Regions from separate parts of the Paenibacillus sp. GCM10027626 genome, predicted to be linked through region 1. Evidence: riboswitches for the same ligand, from Rfam matches in the RefSeq annotation. Region 1 holds a riboswitch; each other region holds the start of a gene.
What was found. Region 1 has a riboswitch for cyclic di-GMP ahead of ACFQ0N_RS26325 (SpaA isopeptide-forming pilin-related protein). Riboswitches for the same ligand answer to the same signal wherever they lie in the genome.
Positions count from the first base shown of each region.

Region 2: it holds a riboswitch for cyclic di-GMP, as region 1 does, so the genes downstream of both, ACFQ0N_RS09160 (Ig-like domain-containing protein) here and ACFQ0N_RS26325 (SpaA isopeptide-forming pilin-related protein) in region 1, are expected to answer to the same signal.
Region 3: it holds a riboswitch for cyclic di-GMP, as region 1 does, so the genes downstream of both, ACFQ0N_RS18250 (transglutaminase domain-containing protein) here and ACFQ0N_RS26325 (SpaA isopeptide-forming pilin-related protein) in region 1, are expected to answer to the same signal.

Region 1 covers NZ_JBHTHC010000016.1:88,386-95,726, reverse strand. The annotation lists gene ACFQ0N_RS26345 (DUF2194 domain-containing protein) at 1-674, opposite strand, end outside; gene ACFQ0N_RS26340 (hypothetical protein) at 676-1,569, opposite strand; gene ACFQ0N_RS26335 (NAD-dependent epimerase/dehydratase family protein) at 1,562-3,754, opposite strand; gene ACFQ0N_RS26330 (DUF4832 domain-containing protein) at 3,911-5,326, shown strand; cyclic di-GMP riboswitch class I at 5,461-5,548, shown strand; gene ACFQ0N_RS26325 (SpaA isopeptide-forming pilin-related protein) at 5,686-7,341, shown strand, end outside.
Region 2 covers NZ_JBHTHC010000003.1:475,022-482,362, forward strand. The annotation lists gene ACFQ0N_RS09160 (Ig-like domain-containing protein) at 224-3,748, opposite strand; cyclic di-GMP riboswitch class I at 3,937-4,035, opposite strand; gene ACFQ0N_RS09165 (response regulator transcription factor) at 4,378-6,015, shown strand; gene ACFQ0N_RS09170 (cache domain-containing sensor histidine kinase) at 5,999-7,341, shown strand, end outside.
Region 3 covers NZ_JBHTHC010000009.1:38,328-45,668, reverse strand. The annotation lists gene ACFQ0N_RS18260 (YhcN/YlaJ family sporulation lipoprotein) at 1-606, opposite strand, end outside; gene ACFQ0N_RS18255 (superoxide dismutase family protein) at 767-1,318, shown strand; gene ACFQ0N_RS18250 (transglutaminase domain-containing protein) at 1,374-2,195, opposite strand; cyclic di-GMP riboswitch class I at 2,210-2,290, opposite strand; cyclic di-GMP riboswitch class I at 2,334-2,414, opposite strand; gene ACFQ0N_RS18245 (response regulator) at 2,406-3,575, opposite strand; gene ACFQ0N_RS18240 (TetR/AcrR family transcriptional regulator) at 4,392-4,994, shown strand; gene ACFQ0N_RS18235 (hypothetical protein) at 4,997-5,281, opposite strand; gene ACFQ0N_RS18230 (response regulator) at 5,372-5,773, opposite strand; gene ACFQ0N_RS18225 (MHYT domain-containing protein) at 5,805-7,341, opposite strand, start outside.

The DNA of each region.
Region 1 (7,341 bases):
TTACCGTATGTGTAATCCCATAATAAAGGGACGCCCTCATTCGACACGGCATGAACACGACTGTTATCATCCAGCTCTACTAGAAGAGAGGAGTTCCCGACAAAAGAATCAGTAGTTGTCAAGCCTTTCTCTCTGATTAATACATTGGAGACCAGTTTGATTCCGGTAGTTTGATCGAGCAATTCTGCACCGATAATCCCCATCTTGCGATAGATGCGATAGAAGGCGTCACTCACATCCGGGCGAATAGCCACGAAAACATAGCCGCCTTGCTCGACATACTGGGACAGCTCATCCATATCACCGATCAGATCCAGCCGTTCCGTAGCGATAACAACCGTTGAACAAGCTGATGGTGTGTAGCGGTTCTTATTCACATCAAACGACTCGACCGGCTTCTTCATATAAGCAAGCGTACGCGCGGTTTGCTTTTGAACTAACACACTTTCGTCGTTGCTGCTGTCATAAAGGATGCAATACGGGACCCCTGTGGGCTTCAGCGCTGCAGCATCGGCCGCGGCGGGCTTCCATATCTGCTTCTGTCCGGGCAATGCTTCATTTCGGCTTGATTGCAGGACATATTTGGAGCTTGTTAATTGAATGGCAACAGCGAGTAATAAAATACCGGCAAGAATAATGTATACATTTCGTTTGAGTTGCACTTTATGTTCCATCTTAGGCTCCTTCCGTCCAGAATCGGACGCTCATAAGCGCCTGGTTCGATAAACGCAATGGAGAATTTTTCAAGTCCTCAAGCGTCTCTTTTAGCTTGTCGATCGAACGGGTAGTAAAGTATACTTTCATTAGTTTCAAATAGGCATCTTCACTATGAGGACATTGCCGCAGATAAGCCACGGCAGTATGTTCTGCAAGAACATATTCGCCCAGCAGCAAGTCAGTATCGATTTTCTCGCAATAATTATTTTCATGATCAGGTATGAGCTCAAGCAGGCGGCCAAGTAAGCCGGAATATGTATATCGATGCTTGGTTAAGGTCCGCTCATCAAGAAAGCCGCTCTGCATGTAGCTTCTCAAAACATCTGCATAAGCTTGCAATAAGAAAGGATCATCCTTGTTTTCCTCATATTGTACGGCAAACTGCTGCAATTGCAGTGTCAGCTTCCGTTTGATTTCCATTATGGCACTGACGGCATAGTGGGAGGTTTCCGTATCGTCGTTGCTGACTGCCATCTGCAACACTTCCAAATACTCCAAGGAATCTTGCTTCAACAGGTCAATCATAACCCGGCGGCGAGTAGGGTAATCGTTAATAAGCAGCGCTTCTTCCAAAGGTACAAGATTCATCTCTTCTTCTGTATCAGGCTTGCTGAGAGGCTTTATGTTAGCGGCGCCAGACAAGTCGAAATGATCGAAGATCCGCTGGTTTTTTTCCAACTCTTCTGCCGAGCGGTTGCGCTGCGGCCAAAAAGCAGGCAGCAAAAAACCGACAACAGGCAGCCCTATGGCGAGGGCCATTCGCATGGCCCATTCCCGTCTGTCGCCTCTGGAGAGCAGTCCAATTAAAACTCCGCATACAATAACATAGAGTATATAGATCCACTCAAACATATTGTTCATCCTCTTTTGTCAGGTGAAGATATATGCCGTTGCTCTTCAATCGTTCCAGCACATGGGCAGCTTCTTCATTAGTAGAATTGCTAAGCAGCACCATTATTTCACCATGCTCTCCGGCTCCAATATAATCTGTCTCGCGGAGCACGCGCGAAATTTCATTTGACCAGTCGAGCAGGTTTCGCTTACCGGGGGAAGCAGAGAGCAAGACGTAGTCAATACCATGCTTGGACTTGGCCTGTTCTTTGCTGTTAACAATTTCGAGAAATACCTCCGGTTTCAGAATGGAAGTGCCCGGAAGGTAACGCTGTTCTTCTGTAGCCTGTACGTAGGCAAGGGCCCGAGCCAGTGCTGAAGAAACCAGTTCGACTGTGACGCTAAACAAGTTCTGGCTGGACAAGGTGAAATTTTCGAACGGCATATTGTAAATCGCAATCACAATGACCGGTATGCCATTATTGAAGACCGGAGCGGCAAGCATCGGAGCATGGCCATCCAAGTCTTTATTCACAAATAACGTACGTTCCTGCAGCACATGCCGGGCGAATGGCTCTTCGTCTACCTTGAGCGATTTGGCAGAATTAAAGGAGCCGCCACTTGAGTGGGAGACCAGCCGCAAATAAGTGCCATTTTTATTCGTCGTATAAATACAAATACCTTGTCCTTTCATCGTCGATTCTAGTACGCTTATAGTAGAAGTAAATATTTTTTCCGGCTCGAGACTCTCCAGTTCCTTCGTTACAGAGTAGATCTTGCCGAAGCTGTCATTGTTGTTCAGCACTTGCATCTGCAAGCCATCTTTTACAAGGCGTGTCTCGTTATAAACATCGTTAAGAAAGGTATATTTCTCTTCCAACGTCGCTTTGCTTTCTTCGAGTGTATGTATCTTGAGATTTTTACGCTCGATTGCGTAGCCGACGATCAGACCGATGAATAAATAGACGGCTGTATGGAAGAAGAAATTCGTATCATTCAATAGGGAAACCATCTCTCGTCCGTTAAATAATTGTTGGTAAATGAACAAGAAGATGGAGAGCGCAACTGCAATTAGTGATTGACGATTGCCGTACAAAATACCTAAAAAGATAATATAAACCAGACGGAAGTCGATCAAGTCATACATAGTGTCTTGCAGCGATAAGGTTGCCCATGCAGTAATAGCAAATGCGAGCAAATTTTCCGCGTAGGGAAGCGATGCCCTGAAGAACTTGGAAAAGGAAGAAGTCTCGGTTGTTGTCTCTTCTTTGTTGGCAACAGCCTCTTTACTCTTCTGATCTCCAGCAAACCATTCGTATGTTTTTTTAAGACCTTCTGAAAAGGAATACTTTGGCGTCCAATCCAGTGCATTCTTGATCCGTGTATTATCCAGTGTTGAACGATAGATATCTCCGGGGCGGCTTTCTTTATATTTAACTTCTATTGGCCCGTGAAGAGCGCGCAGCGTTTCCACAAGCTCGTTCACACTTGTTTCAGTATTGGTAGACAGGTTGTAGACACCGGTCAAAGTAGAATAGGAAGCGCGATAGATTGCATCGGCGACATCTTCTACATAAATAAAATCGCGTGTTTGTCCGCCGTCTCCAAAAACAGTGAGATCTTTGCCTGTGATTGTACGTTCATTGAAAATAGAAATAACGCCACCTTCCCCAACGCTGCCTTGGCGAGGGCCGTATACATTAGAAAAGCGGAAACATATAGTTTCCAAATTATATATTTCTTTCCATTTTTGGCAATAAGTTTCTCCTAGCCATTTGTTCAAGCCATAAGGCGAAATTGGGTTTCCGGGCTCGCTTTCGGGCAGCGGCAGACGATCGTTTTGACCGTAAATTGCAGCAGATGAAGCAAAAATGAATTTTTTCACACCATATTTATGTGATAATGAAAGCATATTGGACAAGCCTAAAATATTGGATTTTGTATCAAGTCGGGGATTACTCATGGAAGTGGTGACATCGACTTGTGCTGCAAGGTGGACAACTGCATCGAATTGTGTGCTGCGAAAAATCTCCTCGCATTTGCGGTCTTCGACTGGTAAAATATAGCCCGTATGCTTAAAATCAATATTTTTTTTATTGCCTGTGGACATGTCATCCACTAAAAAAACTTCATAGCCTTCCTTGTGGAATCGCTCTGCTACGAAAGAGCCGATAAAGCCGTAGCCGCCTGTTACGAGTACTTTCATCGTTAGGTTCACCGCTTTTATATGAATTTTCCATTAGAAAGTTGTAATAATTATCAGTATACAACAACGAAATATACAATACACCAAGAATCTATACAAATACTGAACAAATTGTAAAAAAGGACTATTTCGCATTTTTTGAGAGGTGGGAAAACCATGAAAAAACAGTTATTTCGTCGAATTATGGCACTTTTTTTGTTTGCGCTCATTGCTGGTGTGTCTAGTGTCCTAATCTTTAATAATTCGGATGCAGCCAAAGAGGTGAAACGTACTTTGTTCAAACCGGTTGAATCAGAGGAAGTGCTGGCAAACCCCTATATAGGCTTTGTTGCAGATGCAAGAACTACCAGCGACATCGAACAGCCTGTACGTCTGGCGCATGCAAATATGACTTGGCGGGAGCTTGAGCCGGAAAAAGGAAAGTACGCTTTTGAAGAAGTGGAAAAAAAGTTCAACATGGCTTATTGGAAGGAGCAGGGAGTGCATCTGGTCATTCGGGTCATCCTGGATTACCCGCGCAGCGAATCTCATATGGACATACCGGACTGGCTTTATGAAGAAATAGGCCATAAAGGGAAATGGTACAGCATGGATTATGGTGAAGGTTTTAGTCCAGATTATACGCATCCCGCTTTAATTAAAAATCATGAGCTGCTTTTAAAAGCATTAGGGAAAAGGTATAACAACAATCCGCAGATCGCTTTTGTGCAATTAGGGAGCGTGGGTCATTGGGGAGAATGGCATACAAAAAATGATGGCGATACAGCGATCGTTTTTCCTAAGCGCAGCATTACCGATCAGTACGCCACTCATTATGCGAAGTCGTTTCCAGACAAGCATCTGCTGATGCGGCGCCCGCATGAGATCGCTGTGGCTTATGGCATGGGACTGTATAATGATGCATTTGGCGATAAGCGCTCTACGATCGATGAATTCTACAAATGGTCTACGAAAGGTTATACTTCATGGCTGACAAAGGAAAAGGAGCCTGCCATGTTGAATTATTGGACGAAAGCGCCGAGCGGTGGCGAGTTCATGCCCGATTCCAATTTTATGAAGGACAGCAGAATTGAAGAAACGTTGCGTCAAGCGCGCATGACACATGTTTCGTGGCTGGGGCCAAGTGCGCCCTATCGTGAGGAAGATACAAAGTACCAGAGCAATATTGACCGGTTTTTGAAAACGATTGGTTATCGCTTTGTCATCACCGAAGAATCACATGAGGAGACTGTCAAGGCCGGGCAGAGTTTGAATATTGAATTGCAGGTGAAAAACCGGGGTGTGGCGCCGTTTTACTATGAATGGCCGTTCGAGCTCTCACTCTCAGACCAGAACGGAACAATTGCAGTAAAAATGAACACGGATCAGGATATTCGCAAATGGCTTCCCGGAACAAGCAAAGCAGTCTTTTCTCTACCGCTGCCTAAAACATTAGCCGCTGGCACATATACGGTTAACGCAGCAATCATTGACCCGAGCAATGGCAAGCCGGGGGTCGATTTTGCTATTGAGGAACGCCGCGAGGATGGTCGGTTTGCCTTAGGGACAGTGAAAATTATGGCTATAAAGTAATATCGGCACAACTAATCCATCTTACCTATAAAATTAGTAAAAAAGTGTTTAACAAATGTGTGGAAGATTGTGATAAAATGGAATCAAGTCTAGCTTCTGCCGGAATTTATAGCTGTATCGTTAAATAACATATAACATGAAAATCGCAAACCATTCGAAAGGGTGGGACGCAAAGTCTGAGTCTAACGCATTGTATAATGCTATGACCGTTCGACTGCCATGATTATTTTATCGTGGCAGTCTTTTTTATTGACCTACAGCATAAAACTGAGCAGAGACTTATAATATGTAAATGAGGTGAGAAATTGGCTCATTTAGTGCGAGTTTTGAAGAGTAAGAGTTATGGAGTATTAGCTTTTATGTTGCTCTGGGGACTGTTCGGCAGCTTGATCCTAGCGCCGTCATCTGCTATTGCAACGGGGGATCCTGGATTTAATTATACAGTAACCTCCAATGTGTACGAGCTCAATCGCGGCGAGTATATTGCATTAAAGGTAGAATATGAAGCGAAACAGGTGGGGGCCATAAATGAAGGCGATCAGTTAACGTTTACGTTGCCTTCTATATTAAAGGATGTAACGCCAAAGTATCCGCCCGAGCATATTCGCGATTGCTCAATAACGGAAAATGAAGAAACTTCGCAAACTGAGGTAACTTGCACTTTCGGTGCTAATATGCAGTCAGGCCTTAAAGGGTATATGCTGCTAGAGGCGACGCTAAGCTGGAAGGCTGAGCCGGGGACATTGCCGATTGTGGTAACAATCAAAAATATGGTTACGACGCTCGATGTTACGATTGTTGATCCCGGTAACGGCGGTCCTAAAGAAAATCTGATAGAAAAGTGGAACGGCAATCTAGGATTTGATGAAAATCACAACGGTGTCGTAACAGATCCGGGAAAACCTATCGAATATTATATTCGTGTAAACGGTGCACTGAAGGATTTGAAAAATGTAAAGGTCGTGGACTATATCCCGCCCGGTCTTGAATTAGTAGAGGATAGTATGAAGTTCTATGTTGATTCCCCGTATGAGGAGGAAAATCTACTAAAGAAGCCGCCACATTGGAGCGTTAACAATAATGAAATTCATTTTGATTTTGGCGATATCGAACGGGCTTACTTCATTAGATATGAAATGAAAATCGTTGATCTAAAACCAGAGTATAACAATAGCGCGAAAATCACCGCTGACGGTGAAAAAGAGTATACAGCGGAAATCGTAAAGCTCGGTAAAACTGCGGGAGCGATCAATGTTCTTAAAAAGGCAGACAAAGAACTGCTGTCCAGCGATCAAGGATCGGATCAAATTGTTAATTATACGATTCAGTTCTACAGCTTTGGCGAGTTCAAGCAGAACTCCATTGTTGTAACGGATTTGATTGACAGCCGCGTTGATTTAATCGAAGATTCAATTGTAGTTACAGATCAGTTCTCCTATACGTATGACCCGGTTGAGCACAAGCTGACAGTTACTAATGATAACCGAAGCATTAAAGCTGGCGAACAACCTAAAATTGAGTACAAAGTCGATTTCAGCAGACTGGAACCGGGAGCGAAAGTAAGTAATATTGCCAATGTGGGCAATGTGCCTACGAATGAAGTGATCGTGGAGAAGAAAGGAAAAGATCCGGAGATCCCGAATCCGAAGCCAGATCCAGACCCGGAAGGCAAAATCGAAATCGTTAAAGTCGATGCCGACGATCAAAATAGGAAACTGGAAGGCGCTGCTTTCACCTTGAGCCGCAAGAATACTGAAGGGGAACTGGTTGTTATCGCCTCGAAAACAACAGATGCAGACGGCACTGCAGTATTCGAAGGTTTGAAGTATGATGATTATGTTATTCAAGAAACCGCCGCACCAAAGGGCTACCAATTGGATGGAACGAAACATTCGGTTTCACTCCAATCACCAAAGGTTTCGCTTACTTTCACAAACCAAAAAGAAAGCACGCCTAATCCGAAGCCAGACCCGGATCCGGATCCTGATCCAGAGACTCCCTACCCTTGGAATCCT
Region 2 (7,341 bases), on a different contig from region 1:
ATTAATATTTGGGAATGGCCTTATGAAGAATTATAATCATGCCGCTTTCTAACAAATATCTACATATTTCTTCCTTTGTTCATAGTATATCAGCTGCTCCTATACATTTCCTATACAACCATCTGGCATGCATCAATATGGCAAATCTACATTCCCCTATCCGCAACAAAAAGCAACTGCCACTAGCTTTAATGGCCGGTGACAGCTGCTTCATTTCATGCTATTAGTCAATCAGATTAGTTGTTTTGAGCAAACGCTCCATCATTGCTGTCGCTTCCGAGCGTGTCATGCTTGCTTGCGGATTCAGCAGGTTCGCGCCTTTGCCTTCAATGACACCGGCTGCTACCATTTGAGCGACAGATTCTTTCGCCCAGTTGGACACTTTGTCCGCATCACCAAAGCTTGCAAGCGTTGCGGCAATTTCTGCCTGACTCATCGCTTTCGGTATCGCTGCAAATCGGTAGGCACGAGCGATCATCGCTATGCCTTGCTCGCGAGTGATTTCCTGCTCGCCACGGAACAAGCCGTCGGAGTAGCCCAGTACAATGCCAAACTCATTGGCAATCGTCACCGCATTATGGTACCAATGCGCTTGCGACACATCGCTAAACATGTTTTGCGGCACTTCCTGACGCATGAAGCCCATCCCCAACGTCACGATCGAAGCAAACTCCGAGCGGTTGACATTGCGGTTCGGGGAGTACGTATTGTTGCCTGTTCCTTTCAATTGCAGTCTTGCTGCAATATTGTTCACATTGCTTTGCGCCCAATGCTTCTTCACATCATTGAAGTCCTGCGGATTCCAGATCACCGAGTAGGTGCCCGCGCTGCGCAGATCGTTGATTTGGGCAAAGTAACGATCATTGATTTTTGTTACGACTGTTGGCAGATGGAACGTTGTGCCATCCGGATTCACCACGACACCCGTCGTAATCCGGTTCGGATCAATATCCTTCGGCAGTGCGATATATTTCACCGCATACTTGTCCAGTTGGCCTGCGCGGACGGTTTTGCCATCCTTCGAGAACGTCAGATCCAGATCGACCGGATGCACGAGTAGTTCATAGCCTTTCGCTGCTGCTTCATTGCGGGCGCTGTCGGCCAGCTCTTGCGAAGCGTTTTTAATGGTGATGTCCAGCGCAATATCTTTCAGTTCCGCGCCATTCCATTGCTTCGCGATAGCGTCCAGATCCAGCTGCTGCGCCGGAACCGGATAGATCGCCAGCAGTTCATCCTCAATCGTCAGCGTCGAGCCTGTGTCAACCAGCTTCTTCACATCCGCTGCGGTCAAGCCTTTTACTTCGACTTCTCCTTGGCCTGGTACGCGGATTGACAACTGATGTGACTTGCCGTCTGCCAAAATCTCATTCAGCTTGCCGGTATCCACTTGAACGGTTGTGACTTCATTGTCGCCATCTTTTTTTGTTGTTCCAGTTGCGAAATTGTTGTTTGCTCCATCCACGCTAGTGATAATATTGGCTGTTGTTGATGGGCCTGGACCCGGTGCTGGTATCCACCAGTTTCCTCCATCTGTGTTTGCATTTTCGCGTGTTACTGTGACGACATATTCTTTCACTTTGCCATAACGATCGGTTACTTTGACGATTACTTTGTTGTCACCGACATTCAGCGGAAGCGCTCCGCTCTCAGAGCCGCTTGCTACCATGGCAAATGAACCGTCGTTGACTTTAATTTCAATTTTCGAGCCTGGATCAACTGCTACTGGCGTAAACTTCAGTTCATATACACTGTTGGTTACAGTCATCGTATATGAACCCTTAGCTGGATCAAAAGCAGGGCTTAAGCTTCCACTTGAAGGTGTTAAAGAAACCAGTGATGGCAGCTTTGTATCCACCGTTACATTCTTTTTCTCTTTGGTGGATTTCCCATCTTTCGTAGCGGTTACTTCAATGCTGTACTCGCCATCCGGCAAATCAATATCTGGCGAGAAGCTCCACGTTCCGTCCGAGTTGACTGTTACTTCCGGCTTGCCAACTACTTTGCCGTCTTTGTCTTTAATTTCAACGGTTACCGTCGCTCCTGGGGTTGTTTTTCCTTTGAACTCTGGTTTTGCTACCGTTACGGTATTACCACTTGGTTCGTTGATTTCCAATGCCGGCACTGTTGTGTCGACGGTTACGTCCTTCGTTTCCGTTCTCGACTTGCCACCTTTCTCGGCAGTCACTTCAACTGTGTACGCGCCGTCTTTCAAGTCATTCTCCGGCGTGAAGTTCCATGTTCCATCTTCCTTAACCGGAACTTCCTTGGTTTCAATCACCTTGCCGTCTTGATCTTTGAGCGTTACTGTCACCTTCGCTTCTGGATCCGCTTTTCCCCCAAACTCAGGATTAGGCACATACACTTTGTTGCCGCTTGGTTTATCAATTTCCAGTTTAGGTAACGTGGCGTCTACCGTTATATCCTTCGTTTGTGTTACCGAATTTCCATTTTTGTCTGCGGTTACTTCAATCGTGTAGTCACCATCCGGCAGCTCACTTCCTGGGAGGAAACTCCAGGTTCCGTCATCGTTTACATTCACCTGTGGTTCATCGATTATTTCACCGTTTTTGTTTTTTATTTTAGCAGTTACCTGCACGCCTGCTTCCGTCTTACCTGTAAATTCAGGTTTGTTCTCGAAAACTTTAGTATCGGCTGGCTTTTCGATCTCCAGTGTTGGCATTTTTATATCATCGTTTGTTAAAGTAATTTGTTTAAAACTGATGATATTACCATTCTCATCAACTTCATATATACCTACATACTTATTGGTATTTGCATCTACATCTGGAATGTCATCACCTAAGTTGTAATCAGAAGCTCCTGCCGGAACCTGCTCGCCTTGAAGCGGAAATGGGAGCAACTTATCCGAAACAAGCACCTTATAGGAGTTACTGCCGCTAGCAGGTGTTACCGATACTGTCGTTGTTCCAACTTCAGTGCCTTTGGCCGCTGTAGCTTTCAGAACCTCAGCTGGCGTGATTGCCCCATCCCAGAACTTGATGGAATACACTTTTCCGCCTGTTGTCTTCTCATCTCCACCAGATATATAATCATCATGGAAGAAACCGAAACGAATCTTGTTATTGACTACAATAGGCGTTGCGCCGTTACTTGAGTCATCAACTTCTATTTCCTTAAGAAATTCACCATCTACGATCATATAAGCAGTAAACATTTTCGTAGTTGCATCTCTTGTAGCTATAATATCGATAATTTGCTTTGGTTGCACTGATGTTTTCCCACTAGTACCAACATCAAAAAACTTCAACTTTTTGTCACTGTCAAAGTAAAACCCTTGATCCTTGGTCTTATCTTTATAATCAATAATTTTAGTCCAGCTGCTGTTGAGAGTGTCATAAGAAAAACGAACTCCAACCGAATAACTTTTATCAATACTTTTTCCTTTCGGGTCAATGTCTAGGGTAAAACCGCCGCCTCTTTGCTTATCGGAGGTCCACCTCCAGTAGTCCCCGGCACTGTCTGTACCATATTCAGTTGTCGTATTGCCATAAGTTTTACCGCCATAAACACCTTCAACCACTGTTAATGTAGAACCTTTTTTATTATCTGCCGGCAGTCCCCCATTTCCCGGATCAGAAAACTCATAGTCTACTATGAGTTCAGGAGCTGTGTCAGCAGCCATTGCTGTTTTTGGAGCAAATACTGAAGGTACTCCTCCAATTGCAACTACGAACGCAAGCAACATCGCCAATTGTTTTTTCCAAGTTTTTACTTTCGATAAATGCACGATCTATCCTTCCTCCTTCTCACTACAAATTCTAAATCATCTTTTTTCCTCTCTTTAACCGGTCAATGCGAGTGTGATACTGAGATTTCTGAAACTCCTAATCATCACCTCCATAAAAGATGCCAAGGCCTCCTTGGAAATAAAAACCTCCATCACAGCGCATACGCTAGACGGAGGTTTCCGTCGTATTCGACAGCTGGCTGGCATTGGCATTCGCGTCTTCAGCAAATCCATTAGCCCCTTAAGCTTTGCGTCCCCGCTTTTCAACGGGTTTGCTATTATCGCACGAGATTTTATGTAACATTTGGAATAAACTCTCTGTTGAAATTCCTTTTAAGGGATAATTAAAAATTAATTATATTCGACAAATCTATACATTTTCTAAACAAATTACTGACCTCTCTGCCCCCTCCTTCTATAGCAATCCGGCATCTTTTAGTATGTATCACTCACGACACAGTTCGCATTTTCCGAATATACTTCCAGTCTACCATCCCAACCTATACAAACCCTTGACATCCCTTTACATCCTTGTTCAGTCCATTTTGTTATGCTATTGACACACGCTGCTGGCATAACGAGAATAGAGTTAAATATTACCCATTACGAACGGAGGTGGACACACCCATATGTATAAAGTGCTGATTGCCGAGGATGAAATGCTTGTAAGAGTTGGTTTGAAGACAGCCATCGACTGGGCCAAATATGAGATGGCGGTAATTGCCGATGTCTCCAACGGTCAGGAAGCATGGGAGACGTATCAGCGGGAGGCACCTGATATTGTCATTACCGATATTAAAATGCCGGTGATGGACGGCATGGAGCTGATCGCACGTATACGCGAGCTTGAGCGGCCTGCCAAAATCATTATTCTTACCTGTCTGGAAGATTTCGACCTCGTACGCAAAGCGTTAGTGCACCAAGTCAGCGATTATATTCTCAAGCTGGAGATGACTACGGAGCAAATTGAAACTTTGCTGCACAGGCTTCAATCCGAGCTGAACGCTTCTGTAGGTCCGGCTGCAAAGCCCCAAGGAATCGAGCATGGCGTTGCCAAAGAAAATCTGTTCAAAGACTACTTGTTTCGCAATCGCTATACGGATCAAGAGTTTTTCTCCATTGCGGAGCGAATGGAGTTGCGCCTCAAACCGTCCCGCCTCATCGTCTGCGCCATGGAAATCGATCAATACACGCTCCTGCGAAACCGTTTTCAGGATTATAAAGGCGAATTGACTCGCATGTCGTTGCTCAACGTCCTGGATGAGGTGCTGAGCGGATATGCGCGCAGCGAAGTGTTTCACGACGAGGAAAGCCGCTATATGATTATGGCCAGCTTCCATGATCTGCCGAGTGAGCAGCAAACTTGGGAGACGCTTCACAAAATGCTGCAGCATATTCGCAAAGTGATGGATCTTTACTTTAACGCTACCGTTTCCTTCGGGATTAGTGGCATCGGCAGTAGCGAGAATGCGCTAAAGCAGCAATACCGGCTCAGCGTCCAGGCGCTGGCGCGGAAATATTTTCACGGCAATGGCGCCGATATTAGAGCGGACGGGAACATGCCGCTGCAGCTGGCTCCAGCGCTGCGGGAGCAGTTGCTCTACCTGCCGGAGAAATGGCAAGTAAGTGAACATTACAAAAGCAAGCTCACCGAAAAGATTAACCTATTCCTGCAAGCCGGCCTACTCACTTCCAAAGAAGAAGTGCAGAAGCAGTTTATGCAGTGGCTGCTGTGGCCGATTACCTCCATGCATCTGACCGATGTCAATGTTCCGGAAATTTTCACCGCTTATGCCGAGCAAATATCGAAAGCGGATACCTTGCAACAATCAATCGCCATTTATGAGCAATACTTGGCAGATCTTGCGAAGCATCACGCCAAACGAAGAGCTGTCAGCAGAGAAATAAACGAAGTACTCCAATATATCGAGATGCACTATGACCGCGATTTATCGCTGCCGGAGCTGGCAGAGCACGTCCAGATGAGCCCGAATTATATAAGCAGCCTGTTCAAAAAAGAAATGCGGCAAAACTATGCTGATTATTTAGTGCAATACCGTATCGAGAAGGCCAAGGAACTGCTGCTCAGTACGTATATGAAAACCTATGAAGTGGCCGACAGGATCGGCTTCGCCAACCAGAGTTATTTTAGCTGGGCGTTCAAGCGCTTTACCGGGATGAGCCCGCGGGAATTCCGCAGGCAGTGGGTCGCCGATTGGCCGAAAGACGGTGAACAGGATGATGCGAAAAATGATGAGCAGGCGTAACGGCAGCCTGCGGACAAGTTTAAGCTTGTCTTTTATGATCATGAGCATGGCCGTGCTTGTTGTCAGCGCAGTTATGATCTACTTTGGCGTGTTGGACATTTTGCAAAAGCGGTCGGAGCAATCGACCTTGCGGCTGTTTCAGCAGCTGGAGAATAGTGTTGAAGCGTCGCGTCAGGAAGTGGACAAAGTGTCCAAATTGTTTCTGCTCGATCCCGGCATTCAGGAGTATCTGGATGTCAGCACCTCTTCCCCTGCGGACAGCGTCAATTTGACCAATAAAGTGATGGAACGAACCTCGATTATTTTGAAAAACTATGAGCATATTTCATCCATTTATTTGTTCACGAATTTCGGCACCGTTGTCGGCGTCGATGCCCATGCCACCGTTTACTTGACAGACGCCGCCAAACAGCATTGGTTCTATGTTACATCCCTTTACAATCAGGCCCAGGAAGCCTTTCCCCGCTTGATCTGGCTGGGCGCAACCAAGGCGAAGGATTTTCAAAATTATGTTTATCGGCCCGAGGATGAGCTGCCTGTCCTCTTATCTTCCATGCGCGGGGTCAAATCGATCATGAAGAACGATCAGGCCGGTACGCTTGTCGTCAATATGAATCAGCAGGTGCTGGCCGCCACTTATAACAAGCTGAGCGGAGAGCCGGGAAGCGAAATGTATATTTACGATCAGAAGGGAATTATTATTTCCCACACCGATACGTCCCGTCTCGGCCAAAAGGTGCCGGACTCGCTGCTGGACCGGGTCGCCGGCTCCTTCGGCAGCTTTTCGGCTGAAGACATGCAAGCGGTCTACTACCGGCTGGGCGATACCGGCTGGACCGTCATCAAGCTTGTGCCTATAAGTGAATTTGTCAAAGATATTTGGACATTGCGTTATACGATGATCGGCATTATTACCGTTGCTCTCGCCGCGGCGCTGCTGATCTCGTATTATTGGATTCGCAAGCTGACCAAACCGCTCAAACAGCTGTCGCAAGGCATGCTGGAGATGGAGAAAGGCAATCTGGGGATCAAGCTGAACAGCACCGCTAACAATGAACTCGGCATGCTGGCAAGAGGCTTCAACCGCATGTCCGAAAGCATCAGCAATCTGATCGACGAGAATCGGCGGGCGGAAGAGCAAAAAGCAAAGCTGGAAATCCGGATGCTTCAGTCCCAAATCCAGCCGCATTTTTTGTACAACACCTTGAACACGATCAAATGGATGGCGGTTGTCATTAAAGCGGACAACATTGCGGGGAGCTTGACGACGCTGGCCAGCTTGCTGAAACCGATTTTTAACCGTTCGGATCTGATGTGGACCTTTCG
Region 3 (7,341 bases), on a different contig from region 1:
TGTTCCAGTCGTTCCATCCGTTGAACTCATTTGATGTTTCATGTTCGTGATGCGTGTGTGAAGCTTTTTGTCGGTTGTAATGTGCACCTTGTAGCCGGCATCACGCTTTTCCAGTGTACGCTTGACTTGTCGCGCTACAGCAGCGCCGTTTTGACCGGGTTTGACCTCAAGACCTACTACTGCATCACGTCCGTGAACGATAACAGTGGCTTTGCTTACACCTTTTACAGCCTTGGCTTGGGTTGCCATTCTGTCGGCAACGGCGGAATTATTCTGATGACCGGTAACTCCTCTTCCTGGGGCCGGAGACGTCATACCGTCATAATTATAAGCCCGTGGAGATGGAGTCGTCACGTGGTCATAATTATAAGTCCGCGGACCTGGAGTTGTTGGAGTTGGAGTTGTCATGCGGTCATAGGTATGAGCCCGCGGAGTAACGCCATACATATTTGTTCGGACACCATCTTTATAAATGCGGTTATCTGTCGTCGTACGGTATTGATTTGTTCTAACGCCGTCAGTTGTTCTTTTACCGCATCCTGTTGCCGTTACTGTTGTCGCCAAAGCAACCGACAGCAGCAGTACACCATAAGTTTTTTTGTTCATCATTATGATGATTCACCTCCTGCAGCTTAGAATGAGCATCTGACCGCCCTCTCATGCTAGGTAATATTACGCAATGTTGGTCACTTCGCACTAATATTTTTCCGGCCGGGAGGACATGCTATGAAGAAGAATCACAAACATTACCAGGAGGAATCCAATAATGAGGAAGTCATTAAGTAAAACGGTGCGCCTATTCAGCTGCGGCAGCTTGTTAATGCTGGGTGTCATCAGTTCCATCTCACCTGCTGCATTTGCCAGCTCCACAGCTCACAAACCGATCGCTGTGACCATCATTAATAGCGAAGGCAAGGAGATTGGAACGGCGACAATTGTGCAGCAGAAAAATGCGGTCCAAATCAACATAAAAGCGGAAAAACTGCCGCCTGGTTTGCATGGTTTTCATATTCATGAAACCGGTCTGTGTGAAAAGCCAGATTTCAAGTCAGCTGGCGAGCATCTGAATCTGACCCACAAGCATCATGGATTTAATAATCCGAAAGGCTTTCATACCGGCGATCTACCCAATCTTCTCGTTCAAAAGGACGGGACAGTAGAAGCCACCATCGAAAGCAAGGTGTTTACTTTGAACGATTTGCAAAAACCAGGCGGCACCGCCTTAGTTATTCACGAGAAGCAGGATGATTACGTAACCGATCCGTCAGGCAATTCCGGCAATCGAATCGCTTGCGGGGTTATCCAAAAAAAACAATGACAAAAAGGGAGTCCTGTCAGCAACTTGCAAGCTACAGGACTCCCACTTGTATTCATTAATATTGCTTTTCCACTTTGTAATTCTTGTCATCCTTGATCATTGGCAATGCTTTTTTTGTATTTTTCAAACCGGCATCGATCGTTGTATCAATTGTAACCCATTTTCCGTCCATTAACACTTCGTTCCAGGCATGGTACACATCTACATATGTTGTTTTTCCCATTGTCATTTTGGCGGGAATATCTACCGCGCGCAGCATGGCTGCAAATAACGCCGCATAACCATAGCAGATGTCTTTGCCATCCTTGAGTGTCCGGTCAATTTGCGGCAAATAATCGGTTGTCACTGTCTTGGCCAGTGTATTATCGTAAGCGATGTTGTTAATAATAAAATCATGGATCGCTTTCACTTTCTCCGCGTCTGTCTTTTTCCCTTTAATCAGTTCGTTTGCTTTGACAATCGCCTGGTTCTGAGCGTCCCATTCAATATTTTGTACCGTATTCAAGTATACGACATTCTGATCAGCCAGGTTCAGCTTCACTGTATCTTTGCCAATAACTTTATACTGATTTCCGTTTACCTGCTCCAGCAGTGTAACCGTATAGTCTCCGTTGCCCATTTGCAGCGGGAACCGCTCTTCCTTCACTCCGTTACGCACCGTGTAGGTGTAGGTTCCAGCGCCTTTTGCAATCATCAGCTTGATCTTGACTTTAGGTTCGGCATTGTAATGAACCGCTATAAGTCCTTTATTCAGTTCACCCTTGTCCAACCATGCAGCTTGTCCAGCGTTTGCCGCCGCTTGTACATTGCCGGCAGCACCAGCAACCGCAGCCAATAAAACAACAAACGCCATCAACGTCAGCATAAATTTACGCATATAAAAAAACTCCCTTCGGTAGCTGGCTGCCATCCTTGAGGGAAGGCCCTGTAGCTTTGCGTCCCTGCCTTTCGACAGGTTTGCCGTTATCGTGTAAAGTTTTTTTGCCATGCTATGAAATAAAAAAAGCTTGTTCATTTCGGTAGCTGGCTGCCATCCTTGAGGGAAGGCCCTGTAGCTTTGCGTCCCTGTCTTTCGACAGGTTTGCCATTATCGAGAATAGCTCACTTGGCGAGGATCAGCCTCGCTCCGATATTGCTTCCACCGCTTGTACCATTCATTGATGGTATGATGCACGTCAACCTCCAACTCGTCAGCTAACCGCGACTTTAACAAACGGTACTGCTCGTCCACCTTGGCACTTTCGCCCAATAAATCATAAAGCTTCATCAAGCCAAAGTAGCCCTCTTCTTCATACGGAAACAACTGCTGCATTCGCCCGTATACTCTGCTCGCCTTCATCTTCTGACCCTGATCAAGATACAGCTTAACCAAGGCGCTCATCAGCGTTATGCATTGCTGCCGCAGTCTCTCGCGCTCATGCTCAGCCCACAAATAGTCGTAGTCGGCCAAGTAATCGCCAGTGTACTGCTGCAAAATTTCCTCAAGCTCAATTACATCCTGCGAACTGCTGGAATCCAGCTGCCTGATGCTTTGCTCCCATATTTCAACATCTAATTCAACTGGTTGTCCAATCGTAAGAAGATAACCGGCTTCATGATTGCATCTCGTAATCGTCACCGATGTCAATCCTTCACTCTTCAACACCTTGCGAATATGATAGATTGTTGTATACATCTGCTGCATGGCCTTCGGTACATCCATCTCCGGCCAAAATAGCTCCATGATTGTTCCGTGATCGACTACAACATTGCGATGATGCAATAAATAAGCAAATAGCTCTTGCGCCTTGCTTGTCCGCCACTTAACTGCCCGTGGCTCCTGGCCTGGAAATTGAAAGCGCAGCGCCTTAAAGCAACATATGCTCGGCAACTTTGCTTCAGGAGTCTTCGCTTCTTGCCGCTTAACGCGCAGCCGCTGTACCGTCAGCCTTAGACGGTCCACGCGCACCGGCTTCACAATATAATCCAGCGCGTAAAGCTCAAAAGCGCGAACAGCGTAATGATCGTAGCCGGTTACAAATACAAGCTCGACATCCGGCAGCACTTCCTGAAGCAGCTCTCCCAGCTCAAGCCCGTTAATACCGGGCATATGAATGTCCAAGAAAACAACATCCGGCTTCAGAACACTTGCTTGCTCAATAACAACGCTTGGGATGGTATAAACACTTAAAACCTCAACCCCGCCAATGTCCTTCTCAAGCAGCTTCTTCAGCCTTGCAGCAGCTAGTCGTTCGTCATCAACTATGAAAGCTTTCATATCAAGGGTCCTTTTCCCATAGACTTAAGCATGGTAGATATTGTATTTCTATGACTCTAGTATATCACCTTATGTCGATTTTTCCTAGCCCGACTTCCAGAATTAAGTACATATTTCCTATGTCGTTTGTCGATATTTTGAACGATTGTAAATGAAGCTTTTAGGATGCTTTTCCCCCAAGCAGCTGCAACCAAACATCAGGCTCTAAGATTCCTCAATATTTTTTTAATTTCTTCCCTATGTTTATTTTCAGACGAAGGAAAAGCCCTTCATTTCGTCGAACTGAATAAGACATGACACCGCGAAAACCCGACTAAACCGCAAATAACGCATCCTGTGTCCGGGACACCTCTGAATTGGTCGGTATTCGACAAAATAGCGGATCGTGTGTCCACTTGGCTTAAAAAACACTTGACATTCTCCAACTCTAAGGCCAAACCAGCCGAATTTTATAAATTCTATAAAATCAAGAAGAAAAGGCTGACGCCGCTTACCCTGCAACCTCTGGTAGAAAATGCCTTGCGTTACGGTCTTTTAACTCGCGCAAATGGAAGTATAATAAAGATAGAAATCATAGATCGTCCTTCGCATGAAGCATTCGCCGTCATTGACGATAGGATCTGGCATGAGCGGGACATAGTGCCGTCACTCAAATCAAGGCACGTATATTTCCTTCAACATCCCGAAAATCGCTTCTACTGCGCAGCCCGCGGGAAGATTCCAGGCAGTAATGCCTGCGCTTGGAATCTTCCGGCTATGAACTTGTATGTATGCTGTACAAAAATTATAATCGTCTAAAAGGCCAATGGAGGAATAATGAGTAACAAAAAGGAAGAATCAAAGAAGAGAATTTTGGATGCCGCGAAGCAATGCTTTGCTGAGAGCGGCTACAACAACACTTCTGTACGCCAAATTTGCGATGCGGCAGATGCAAATCTGGCTCTAGTGTCTTATTACTTTGGCTCCAAGGAAAATTTATATTATGCCGTCATCGAGCGGCTGACACAGGATGTCAGCTCTTTATTCAACCAGGGGCAAAAGCAAATTGAAGAGCCGGCTGAGGAACTGTGCCATTTTATCCAGCTTTTCCTTAGAGCGCGTTATGAAAACAAGCTATTTCATATGATTCTCAAACACGAACTCTCATCCAGCGGGCCGCTCAAACAAGCGATTCGTAATATCTTGACCCCTTGTTTCGATTACCTGCGCACTATTTTAACCTCCGGCAAAGAACAAGACGTCTTTCATTTCGAATCGCTGCCCCAAATTGAAATGTACATCATTTCTATTCTTGTCTATCCCGCTTATGATTCCTTGCTTACTGAAGCATGGGCTGTCGGCCGAGATGCCGATGCCGGGCCAGATTACGAAATAAAGCAGACGACCCACTTTGTTTTGTCAGGCCTGTCGCAGCGATAAGCTTACATCTGATCATCGAAAAGCTGCTTTAATGCCTCTATTTTTTGCGGATTGGAAAAGTCTCGCAACGACAGGCAGGTTAATCCTTCATTGATTAAAGCTAGCTTAAGTGCAATGCGATTGGTCGTTTCAGGATTCCGGTATGTTGCTTTTCTTTGTAATATATCGAACAAATTACGTTTCCGCTTGTTCAGCTCTGCGGTCAAATACGTCACATCATCCTGCGATAATGCCGGAATCCTGCCGAATAATTTATTTGTCTTTCGTCTTGTCACGATTTCCAACATCGCTCACCCCAGTTTATACTCTCTCTGTTAAACACCAGTGTAAAACAAGGGTTTAATTTTTTCAACCGCTTTCTGGATGCCCCCTTACTTTTAGCCAATCCGATTTTTTTCAATTAACGCCCGATAGGCCAAATGATTGCGAATTTTTGCTTTTACCGATGCGGGATGGTACGGCTTGGCAATATAATCAATCGCGCCGGCAACTAATCCGATTTCGGCATCCTCGTCATGATCCAATACGGTTACAAATATTACCGGAATCGCTTCTGTTTTTGGATTTCTTTTTAAACGCTGACACACTTCGTAGCCATCCATTTCCGGCATCATCACATCCAAAATAATGAGATCCGGCTGCATTCGCTCGGCAAGCTCAAGTCCGTCCATTCCATTGACAGCAGATAAAGTATTATATTCATCGTCAATAATCGCTTTTATCAGCTCAATGTTCGTCAATGTATCATCAATGATTAATAAGGTATGTTTGTCTTTCAAGCTTGATCTCACTTCCATTTCGTAGATTTCGCTATACTAAGCCTTCGCGGGCCAATCGCGCGGAAACGGCGGCAAGTACCTTATGGAGTAATGAAATCAATTGTTCTATATCGCCGGCTATTTCCGCTACTTTCCCCTGCTTTACTTTCGACTCAAGCTCCCTCGTTGTTTCCGCAAGCATATCCATCGACATGTTGCCTGCCGCTCCTTTCAAATTATGCAGTTGAAGCTGCAAGCCTGCCCAATCCTGTTGTTCAACTAACTGCTGCAATTTCAAATCCAGCTCTGCCTGTTCCCGATAGAAGATCATATAGAGCTGATTGAGCAGCTCAGGGCTTCCGCCAAGGCGGTCAAGCAAGTCATAGGAATTCAGCAATCCGATCCCTTCATCCTGCTGCAAAGCATAATTCTCCCCTTCCTGCCTTCCCTTTATTCGGCTGCCTGCCTGCAGCCAAATACTCACCGTCTGATGCAGCAACTGTGGATCAATCGGCTTGCCAATGTAGTCGTCGATGCCGGCCTCCACACATTTTTGCTTCTCCCAAATAAACGCATTGGCCGAAACGGCGATAATCGGAATTGCCTGGTCTAACTGGCGAATCCTTTTGGTAGTGTCGTAACCGTCCATTTCAGGCATATGCAGATCAATCAGGATGAGGTCAAACGGCGGCAAACTTGTATTCGCAAGCCGTTTAATTGCCTGAACTCCATCAGCTACCGCTTCAATATTGCGGATATAAGGCTTTAGCAGTTCCTGCAAAATAACCCGATTGAGCTCCAAATCCTCCACTATAAGAATACGCGCTTCATCGGTTGCCGTTGCAGCAACCTCATTTTCGACAATTTCTTGTTCCGGCTGCCGGTGCTGCTTTCTTGCAAAGTTCGCATGCATCAAATGTTCTACGGCAGATAACAGCTCAAAATTTAATAACGGCTTTTGCAATATCCAATAGTTTTCCGTCCATTGCTCCATATCCCCATTGAGCTGCTCGCGATGCAAGCAATTTACCAATGTGAATATTGGAATACTATGAACTCTTGCCTGCTCTACTATTATTGCTCGTTCGTCCTGTTCAGCATTTCCCTCCATCTCCCAGTCCAGAATAATAAGATCAGCGTATGGCATACTTGTTGACTGCATTTGCGACAAAGCTTTCCTGGTCCTTTTGCCGTCCTTGTCGAGAGCAATCAAGTGTCCTTCGGCCTGCAAGGTCTCGACAATAAATTGGCACATTGCATTATTGTCGGTTACGATAGCAATATGCAGCTTCTTCTCGACCGTCTCCTTTGCCGCCGGCTGTTCAATTTCTATACCGAAATCTGCTGTAAATGAAAATTCACTTCCACCCCCAAGCTCGCTTTCTACTGCAATTTGACCATTCATTCGCTCTACTAGCCGCTTACTTATAGGCAAGCCTAGTCCTGTGCCGCCATATTTCCTCGTTGTCGATGATTCCGCCTGAACGAACGGCTCAAAAAGCAGCGTCTGATGCTCCTTGGAAATACCGATGCCGTCATCCTTAACTGAAAAATGAATCGTTGTCTTCTCAGCTGATTGCGCCACTAAA